DNA from 2 places in the Sphingobacterium sp. MYb388 genome. Region 1 is predicted to be linked to the other one. Evidence: riboswitches for the same ligand, from Rfam matches in the RefSeq annotation. Region 1 holds a riboswitch; the other holds the start of a gene.

What was found. A riboswitch is a leader RNA that binds a small molecule or an ion and turns the genes downstream of it on or off. The one in region 1 is predicted to bind thiamine pyrophosphate.
Region 2: linked by a shared signal. The riboswitch ahead of thiM (hydroxyethylthiazole kinase) and the one ahead of thiS (sulfur carrier protein ThiS) in region 1 are both predicted to bind thiamine pyrophosphate.

The regions. Positions count from the first base shown of each region.
Region 1 covers NZ_JBBGYV010000001.1:203,645-208,078, reverse strand. Annotated here, with positions in the region: gene WH188_RS00950 (regulatory protein RecX) at 1-204, shown strand, start outside; tRNA gene WH188_RS00945 (tRNA-Gly) at 304-379, shown strand; tRNA gene WH188_RS00940 (tRNA-Leu) at 394-478, shown strand; gene nudK (GDP-mannose pyrophosphatase NudK) at 950-1,528, shown strand; TPP riboswitch at 1,715-1,812, shown strand; gene thiS (sulfur carrier protein ThiS) at 1,834-2,082, shown strand; gene thiC (phosphomethylpyrimidine synthase ThiC) at 2,110-3,924, shown strand; gene WH188_RS00920 (thiamine phosphate synthase) at 3,921-4,434, shown strand, end outside.
Region 2 covers NZ_JBBGYV010000005.1:165,192-169,625, forward strand. Annotated here, with positions in the region: gene WH188_RS17085 (efflux RND transporter permease subunit) at 1-567, opposite strand, end outside; gene WH188_RS17090 (efflux RND transporter periplasmic adaptor subunit) at 587-1,735, opposite strand; TPP riboswitch at 2,189-2,282, shown strand; gene thiM (hydroxyethylthiazole kinase) at 2,345-3,139, shown strand; gene thiE (thiamine phosphate synthase) at 3,139-3,777, shown strand; gene thiD (bifunctional hydroxymethylpyrimidine kinase/phosphomethylpyrimidine kinase) at 3,774-4,434, shown strand, end outside.

The DNA of each region.
Region 1 (4,434 bases):
TCCGACCCTTTAATCAAAATTGCATTTTCAAAAATTGATTTAGATGAGTATGAAGATAAACTCCATGATCTTTTAGATAAAAAGCAACTATCATTGAAAGATAAAGATGTCTATATTCTAAAAAACAAGTTATTTCAATATGCTTTATCAAGAGGTTTCGAAAGTGATCTCATTTCTTCTCTCCTGAAAGAAAAGGGCTTATAAAAAAAAGACAATAAAGCTTATATTAAAATTTGTTTTTTTAATTATTAGCTCTATATTTGCATCACCAAAACAGAAAACAACTTGTTAACTGTTAGCAATGCGAAAATAGCTCAGCTGGTAGAGCACAACCTTGCCAAGGTTGGGGTCGCGAGTTCGAATCTCGTTTTTCGCTCCACATTAATATCACCTGCCTAGGTGGTGGAACTGGTAGACACGCAGGACTTAAAATCCTGTTTCCGTTAAGGAAGTGCGGGTTCGATTCCCGCCCTAGGTACAAGAAAGCTCATCCAAAAGATGAGCTTTTCTTGTTTATAGACCTTTGATTTTTTTATTGATATCAATAGATTTACCATTGCATTTTATTGTTTCCATCTTGTATATTTCTAGATAGGTAATAGTGATATTATAGAGGTTTACTAAAGGGTTCATAGAGGTATATCTCTATAAACCCTCTATAAATACATAATAAAATGTATTTAAGATCTCAAGTACTTTTTAACCTGTCCTCTACATGATCTTCATCATTTTATATCAGCTCATAAAGGCAATCGCTACTGAATAAAACTTCCTTTAACACGATCGATTTTTCCCATATAAACAATTTTAGGAGTTTATAAATTTATATACCTTTAGCCATCGACAACTTACTTTTAAAAGTCCACCGTATTTTAGAAAAAAAGTATAAAAGAACTGAAAAATATGCATATGATAATTATTAATAATGCGAATTTGAAATACCTCAATCATGATAGATAACATCAAAATCACAGAAACCAAGATCTTATCAGACAATTGGTACGTCTTGCGAAAGATCACTTACGAATATTTAAAAAAGGACGGCACCATTATGAGTCAAAGCAGGGAAGCATACGACAGAGGAAACGGCGCCACCATTTTACTGTACAACAAAGAGCAGAAAACAGTTATTCTTACCCGTCAATTTCGTCTACCTACATTTGTCAATGGAAATGAGAGCGGTATGATGATTGAAGCTTGTGCAGGTTTGTTGGATAAAGATAATGCCGAGGATTGCATCAGAAGAGAAACGGAAGAAGAAACGGGTTATAAAATTACAGATGTACGTAAAATATTTGAAGCTTATATGTCCCCTGGATCTGTCACAGAAATTCTGTATTTCTTTATAGCCGAATATGCTAAAGAAATGAAAGTCAGTGAAGGTGGTGGACTAGAACAGGAAGAAGAAAATATTGAAGTTTTAGAATTGCCTATAAAAGAAGCGATGCAAATGGTTGATAATGGCGAAATCAAAGATGCCAAAACCATTATGCTGCTTCAATATATTAAACTCCATCATATTTTATAGTATTTTCCATTGATTCACCCTGCCCATAACTCCACCTCTGGCAGGGAGAATCATTGTTCGCTATACCAGCAGGCCTCATCAATAAAACACTTCACTTCTTAAAGTATATGGTTCTGTCACAAAAAGATGGACAGACTAAAATAAATCTACCTCTTTTCGTTTATTGAGATTTTTTACCTAGTTTAGTGGAAACTTTAGGGGTGTCTGCAAATTTGCAGGCTGAGATTTTACCCTTAGAACCTGATCCGGATCATACTGGCGTAGGGAAAAGTAGATGTCTTCATTGTGCATATACCGGCACAACTGTGGCCATTCCTAAAGTTTTTTATTTAAAAATTTTAAAAGGAATGGAACTCACAATTAATCACCAATTACGTCTTTTTGAACAGCCCCCCTCCTCTTTGGAAGGTTTGATGCTTTTGGAATTCCCAGAAAAAAGCAAGGGCATTGCTGTCGCTATTAATAACCAGGTTATACCCAAAACGGCTTGGGCAACAACCAAACTACAGCATCAGGACTCAATTCTAATTATCGCTGCAACACAGGGCGGATAAATCTCTTATACCTATTACTATACCATTATGTTAGAACAAAGCATTACCCAGACCCCATTTCCAAATTCAAAAAAAGTCTATATTTCAGGTCAGCTCTATCCTATTCAGGTTGCCATGCGTGAAATTACATTAAGCCCGACCAAACTTAGCAAGGGTGGAATAGAAATCAATCCTCCAGTCACTATTTATGACACTTCTGGTCCGTATACGGATGAACAAGCACTGATTGATATCCGCAAAGGTCTTCCTAGAACTCGTGAAAATTGGATATTGGACAGAAAAGATGTTCAAGTTTTATCACAAATCAGTTCAGATTATGGAAAAGAAAGATTGGCAGACTCGGAGCTGGATGAACTCCGTTTCGAATACAGTCATAGACCTAAAAAAGCATTAGCAGGTAAAAATGTAAGTCAACTGCACTATGCAAGAAAAGGTATCATAACTCCAGAGATGGAGTATGTAGCCATTCGCGAAAATCAGCGTATTGAGCAAATCGAAGCAGCAACTAAAGGTATGGATCATCAGCACACCGGTCACAATTTTGGTGCCCGTACTCCAAAGAAATTAATTACCCCTGAATTTGTAAGAGAAGAAATTGCCGCCGGAAGAGCAATTATTCCAAACAACATTAATCATCCAGAAAGCGAACCGATGATCATCGGCCGCAACTTTTTGGTAAAGATCAACGCTAATATTGGTAATAGTGCCGTTACCTCAAGCATTGAAGAAGAAGTTGATAAAGCTGTCTGGGCATGCCGATGGGGTGCTGATACAATTATGGATCTTTCAACAGGTAAAAATATTCATGAAACACGCGAATGGATCATCCGTAATTCTCCTGTGCCAATCGGTACAGTTCCTATATATCAAGCTTTGGAAAAAGTAAAAGGCGTTGCAGAAGATCTGACATGGGAAATATTCAGAGATACACTAATTGAACAGGCCGAACAAGGGGTTTCTTATTTCACCATCCATGCAGGAGTACTTTTACGTTATATCCATTTGACAGCACAACGTGTAACAGGTATTGTTTCCCGAGGTGGCTCGATTATGGCAAAATGGTGTCTGTTCCATCATAAAGAAAACTTCCTTTACACGCATTTTGAAGAAATCTGTCAGATCATGAAGGAATATGATGTTGCTTTTTCCCTAGGGGATGGACTTCGACCAGGTTCTATAGCTGATGCTAACGATGCTGCACAATTTGCTGAATTAGAAACCTTGGGAGAGTTGACCAAAATAGCATGGAAACATGATGTACAGGTTATGATCGAAGGCCCAGGTCATGTACCTATGCACATGATCAAAGAAAACATGGACAAACAGCTTGAGGTTTGTGACGAAGCACCATTTTACACTTTAGGCCCATTGACAACAGATATTGCTCCGGGTTATGATCATATCACCTCAGCAATTGGCGCGGCAATGATTGGCTGGTTCGGCTGTGCCATGCTTTGTTATGTTACCCCAAAAGAACACCTCGGTTTACCTAACCGAAAAGATGTAAAGGATGGCGTGATCACCTACAAACTGGCTGCACATGCGGCAGATTTGGCTAAAGGACATCCTGGTGCACAATACCGCGACAATGCTCTAAGTAAAGCGAGGTTTGAGTTCCGTTGGGAAGATCAGTTTAACCTTTCCTTAGATCCTGACACAGCCCGAGAATTTCATGATGAAACTTTACCTGCAGACGGTGCCAAAGTTGCTCACTTCTGTTCGATGTGCGGCCCTAAATTCTGCTCGATGAAGATCACACAGGAAATCCGGGATTCTGCAGAACAAGGCATGATCGATATGTCAAAAGAGTTTATCGAACAAGGTAAAGAATTGTACTTATGATCATCGTCTTGACAGCTGAGCATGATATTGATAACGAACTCCAGATCATCAACAGTATACTGGATGCAGGATTGGAACTGTTACATATCAGAAAATATAACTTTTCAGATGATGATATGTGTCAATTTATTTATGGAATAGCTCCGCAATATCGAAACCGTCTTGTCCTGCATAGCCATCATTATCTAGCCGAAAAGCTGAACATAAACCGGTTACATTTTAATGAATATGATCGAAAATCAAAAAAACAAAATCAGTATAGTCCTACCGTAATCCGATCAACATCTGTGCACAGCATTGCAGATTTTAATCAACTGGATAACCGATGGTCATACGCACTGTTTAGTCCGATGTTTTCAAGTATTTCAAAACCTGGTCATGGTAAGGAGCATACCGTAAAAAACGAGTTAAAGCTACGGAATAACCAGCAAGTTCAATTAATTGGGCTTGCTGGTATCCATTCCGAAAACCTAGGCCTTGTATATGATGCCGGCGTCGATGGTGTAGCGC
Region 2 (4,434 bases), on a different contig from region 1:
CCAAACACGCATTGAATAGTCCTTTAAACCAAAAACCTGTGCCTGACCTACACCGGGTACACGTTTAATCTGTGGTATGACATTGATGTTGACATAGTTTTGAAGAAACAACTCATCATATTTTTCATTATCATCCGTATACACGTTGAAGATCATGATCATACTGTTCTGTTGTTTTGAGGTCGTAAGCCCCATCCGGATTACTTCCTCTGGAAGTATCGGCGTTGCTTGCTGTACTCTGTTTTGCACGTTTACAGCGGCCTGATCAGGATTGACACCTTGTTTGAAGATAATGGAAATGGAAAAAGAACCATCATTACTTGCAGTAGACTTGATATACTGCATGTTTTCCACACCATTGATCTGCTCTTCCAGTGGTGTTACCACTGAGCGGATCACGGCCTCACTGTTCCCACCAGGATAACTCCCCGAAACCATTACGGTGGGTGGAGATATATCTGGAAATCTTGTTACAGGAAGTCTTAATAATCCTATAACACCCAATATTAATAGCACAACCGAAATAACGGTGGCCATTACTGGTCTATCTATAATCTTTTTTAACATGTTGATACTCGTCTAAAAATTAATTTTTTAATGAGTCTTGACTGATTACTTTAGGTTGAACTACAATTCCTTCTGTTAATTGGTCAATACTATTTACGGCTATTTTATCGCCCGCTTTTACGCCGGATTTGATGATATAATCTGCACCTGTTCTACCATTTATTTCAATAGGTTTCATTGCCACTTTATTGCTGTCAGCGAGGACATAAACAAAAAATTTGTCTTGAATATCTTTCACTGCTGCCATAGGTAGCTTGATTGCACTGTTCAGACTTTTAGTTAAAACCACTCGCGCTGCACCTCCTGAGCGTAAAATTTTATCTGGATTTGAAAATACCGCTTTTAGTGATATCGTTCCTGTGTTACGATCAATGTTACCACTTGCAATTTCAACCTGACCTTTTTGATTATATTTGTTACCGTCGGCCATGATAATCTCTACCGTGTTCATTCCGGCATCTGTTTTTCTATCATTCATAAAAGCAATAAATTTTGCTTCATTGAGGTTGAAGTAAACAAATACCTGATCGATTTCAGATAAACTTGTCAATGGATTGACATCAGAAGGTGTGACCAAATTTCCGACCCTACTCGGAATACGGCCTATATATCCACTTACTGGTGCTTTGATAATTGCGAAGGCAGCGTTTAACTGTGAAGAGCTCACTGCTGATTTGGCTTGTGCCACTTGAGCACTTGCTGCATCATATTGCGCTTGTGCAGTTTTTAGCTGTAGGTCTGAAACAACCTTTCCCTGAACTAGAGGTCTTATTTTTTCTAATTCAATCTGTGCATTTGCCTGTGCAGCTAGTGCCGATTGTAACGAAGCTTTACTGTTATTCACCTGCTCATTGAAGACATCACTTTTAATTTTAAAAAGTGATTGCCCCTTTTGTACATATTGTCCTTCCTTCACATATGTCACTTCTAGGTAACCGGAAACTTGTGCTCTAATATCGACATTGACTGTTCCCTCTATGGTACCAGGATAAGTTTCTACAATCGTAGTCGGAGACTCTTTTAGCTCAATGAAATCAGCAGGAACAGCTTGTTGTTCATACGATCCATCTTGTTTTTGTCCGCCACATGAAATAAATAATAAACCGAAAGCAAATACGGCTGTATATAGATTGAAATTGTTTGTTGCTTTGAATTCTTGCTTTACCATTTTTTTATGATTAAAATTTCAAATACAAATAACAGAAGATTAGATGGTTTAAGAAAGAAATAATTGACTGAACTGGTGAAAATAGCTTCTGAACCGAAATAGTGATCTACTGAATCATCACGATGTAAATTGGTAAGTATAGCCGATTGTTTTTGTTTTAATACGATAAAATTAGAATTAAGTCTAGTAACAATTAGGATGTTAAATTTAAAATTATCGAGAGCAACAGCTATATTATTTTTATTTCATGTAACAGCAGTTTTGTAATTTATTGCTTTCTGTTGATGGAATTTTTTGTGATCAGAATGGTTTTTAATGTCAAAACAATCAATGTGTTGTGTTTTTTTACAATTATGTCATGTGATTTTTTATAGATAAACTCAACATAATAATTATTATTTCAAAATGTCAATGTTCATGCAATGGGAATGAATGTTTATATTTTATATCTTTGTTATGCTTTAGGGGTATTCTAAAAAAGAATTGAGAGAGTCCCTTTGAACCTGACACGGCTAATACCGACGTAGGGAAAAGCAATACAGTACACCTGTGCTGTTTTGTATGTGGTTTTTTCCTAAAGCATTCAATCTTTTATTAAATGAAATGAATATGGAGAAAACACTTTGGATGCATATCCAACAAGTAAGAGCACAATCGCCACTCGTACATAACATTACTAATTTTGTCGTCATGAATAATACTGCCAATGCCTTATTGGCTGTTGGAGCTTCACCTATTATGGCTCATGCTAAATCTGAAGTAGTCGAGATGGTCACTATCAGCGATTCACTTGTTATTAACATAGGAACATTAGATGAAGTGTGGTCAGAATCTATGTTATTGGCTGCAAATACTGCTTCTCAATTAGGGAAACCTTGGATTTTAGATCCTGTTGGAGCGGGGGCGACATCTTATCGCGATCATATTCTAAAAGAATTGCTTCGTGAAAAACCAACTGTCATAAGAGGTAATGCATCTGAAATTATTGCACTAAACAAATCTAATCTTATAAAGACGAAAGGAGTGGATAGTACTTCTCAAAGTGGTGAAGCAGTTAAAGCCGCATTAGATCTTCATCGACAATATGGTTCCGTTGTTTGTATTTCTGGCGAAACTGATATTGTGATTTCTGGGAGTCAGGAGATTCATCTAAAAAATGGACATCTTTTGATGACAAAGGTAACCGGGTTAGGATGTTCTGCAAGTGCGATTGTTGGAGCCTTTATAGCTGTAATAGCCAATAAAACAGAGGCAGTAACTGCTGCAATGGCTCTCATGGGAGTAGCTGGAGAACTAGCTGAAAAGGAAAGTGATGGACCGGGTAGTCTGCAGGTTAAACTTCTTGATAAGCTATATAACATCACTGAAACTGAATTTGGGAATACATTAAAATTTAGCATATAATGGATTTCGATACTTCTTTTCCTTATCAGTTATATCTTGTGATTTCAGAGCAGGATTGTCGTGGAATAAATTATCTTCATGTTGCGGAGCGCGCTATTATTGGTGGTGTAGATATTATACAGCTTCGAGAAAAAGAGCTAACGACCCGTCTTTACTTGGCAAAAGCCCGCCAATTGAAAGAGATCACTGACAAATATGGGATTCCTTTAATCATCAATGATAATCTTGAAGTGGCCCAAGAATTGGGTGCGGCTGGTATTCATGTAGGTAACCATGATATTTCTCCTAGTCATATTAGAAAAGCTTGGTATAGCCCAAGACCTCTGGTCGGTTATTCTATTGAAAATCTTGAACAGTTGAAAAATGAGCAGATTCCATTATCCGATTACTTGGGTATCAGCCCTGTATTCAATACTGAAACCAAAAAGGATACCATCACAGAATGGGGCTTAGAAGGTATTGTGAATATTCGACAACGAACAGATAAACCGTTGGTTGCTATTGGCAATATCCATATACAAAATGCTCGTCGTGTTATACAGGCAGGTGCCGATTGTTTAGCTGTAGTGTCTGCGATATGTGGGAGTGAAAATCCAGAAAAAGCAGCATTTGAACTTAAAAATGAAATTTTAAAATGAAAAAATACCGATACCCAACTACGCTGACGATCGCAGGTTTCGACGGAAGTGGCGGAGCCGGAATACAAGCGGATATCAAAACTTTTTCGGCATTAGGATGCTATGCTACCTCGGTATTGACAGCATTGCCTGTGCAAAATACGATGGGAGTCCGAAAGATTTATCCCATAGCACTGGAAGCTGTAGCAGATCAGATTGAATCTATTATGGACGATGTCTTTCCTGATGCCATAAAGATTGGAATGGTCCATACACCACAATTGGTTATTACAATTGCGCAGACGCTTCAGAAATATAAAAAAGTACCCCTTGTATTTGATCCTGTAATGGTTGCTACTAGTGGCCACCGGCTTATTGAGGAACAAACTATTGCAGCAATGATCGACCTACTTTTCCCCTTAGCAGATTTAATTACACCGAATATGGATGAAGCCGGTATACTGGCCAATGCGAAAGTAGAAACATTAGAAGATATGTATGTTGCAGGGGAAAGTATCCTAGCATTAGGTTGTGAGCGCGTCTTGGTAAAGGGGGGGCATCTGGAGCAGGATACGCTGCAATCTATATTATTTGATAAAAATTGCCGTCCCGAAATATTTAAAAGTAAAAAAATTAAAACAAAGAATACCCATGGTTCCGGGTGTACGCTGTCATCTG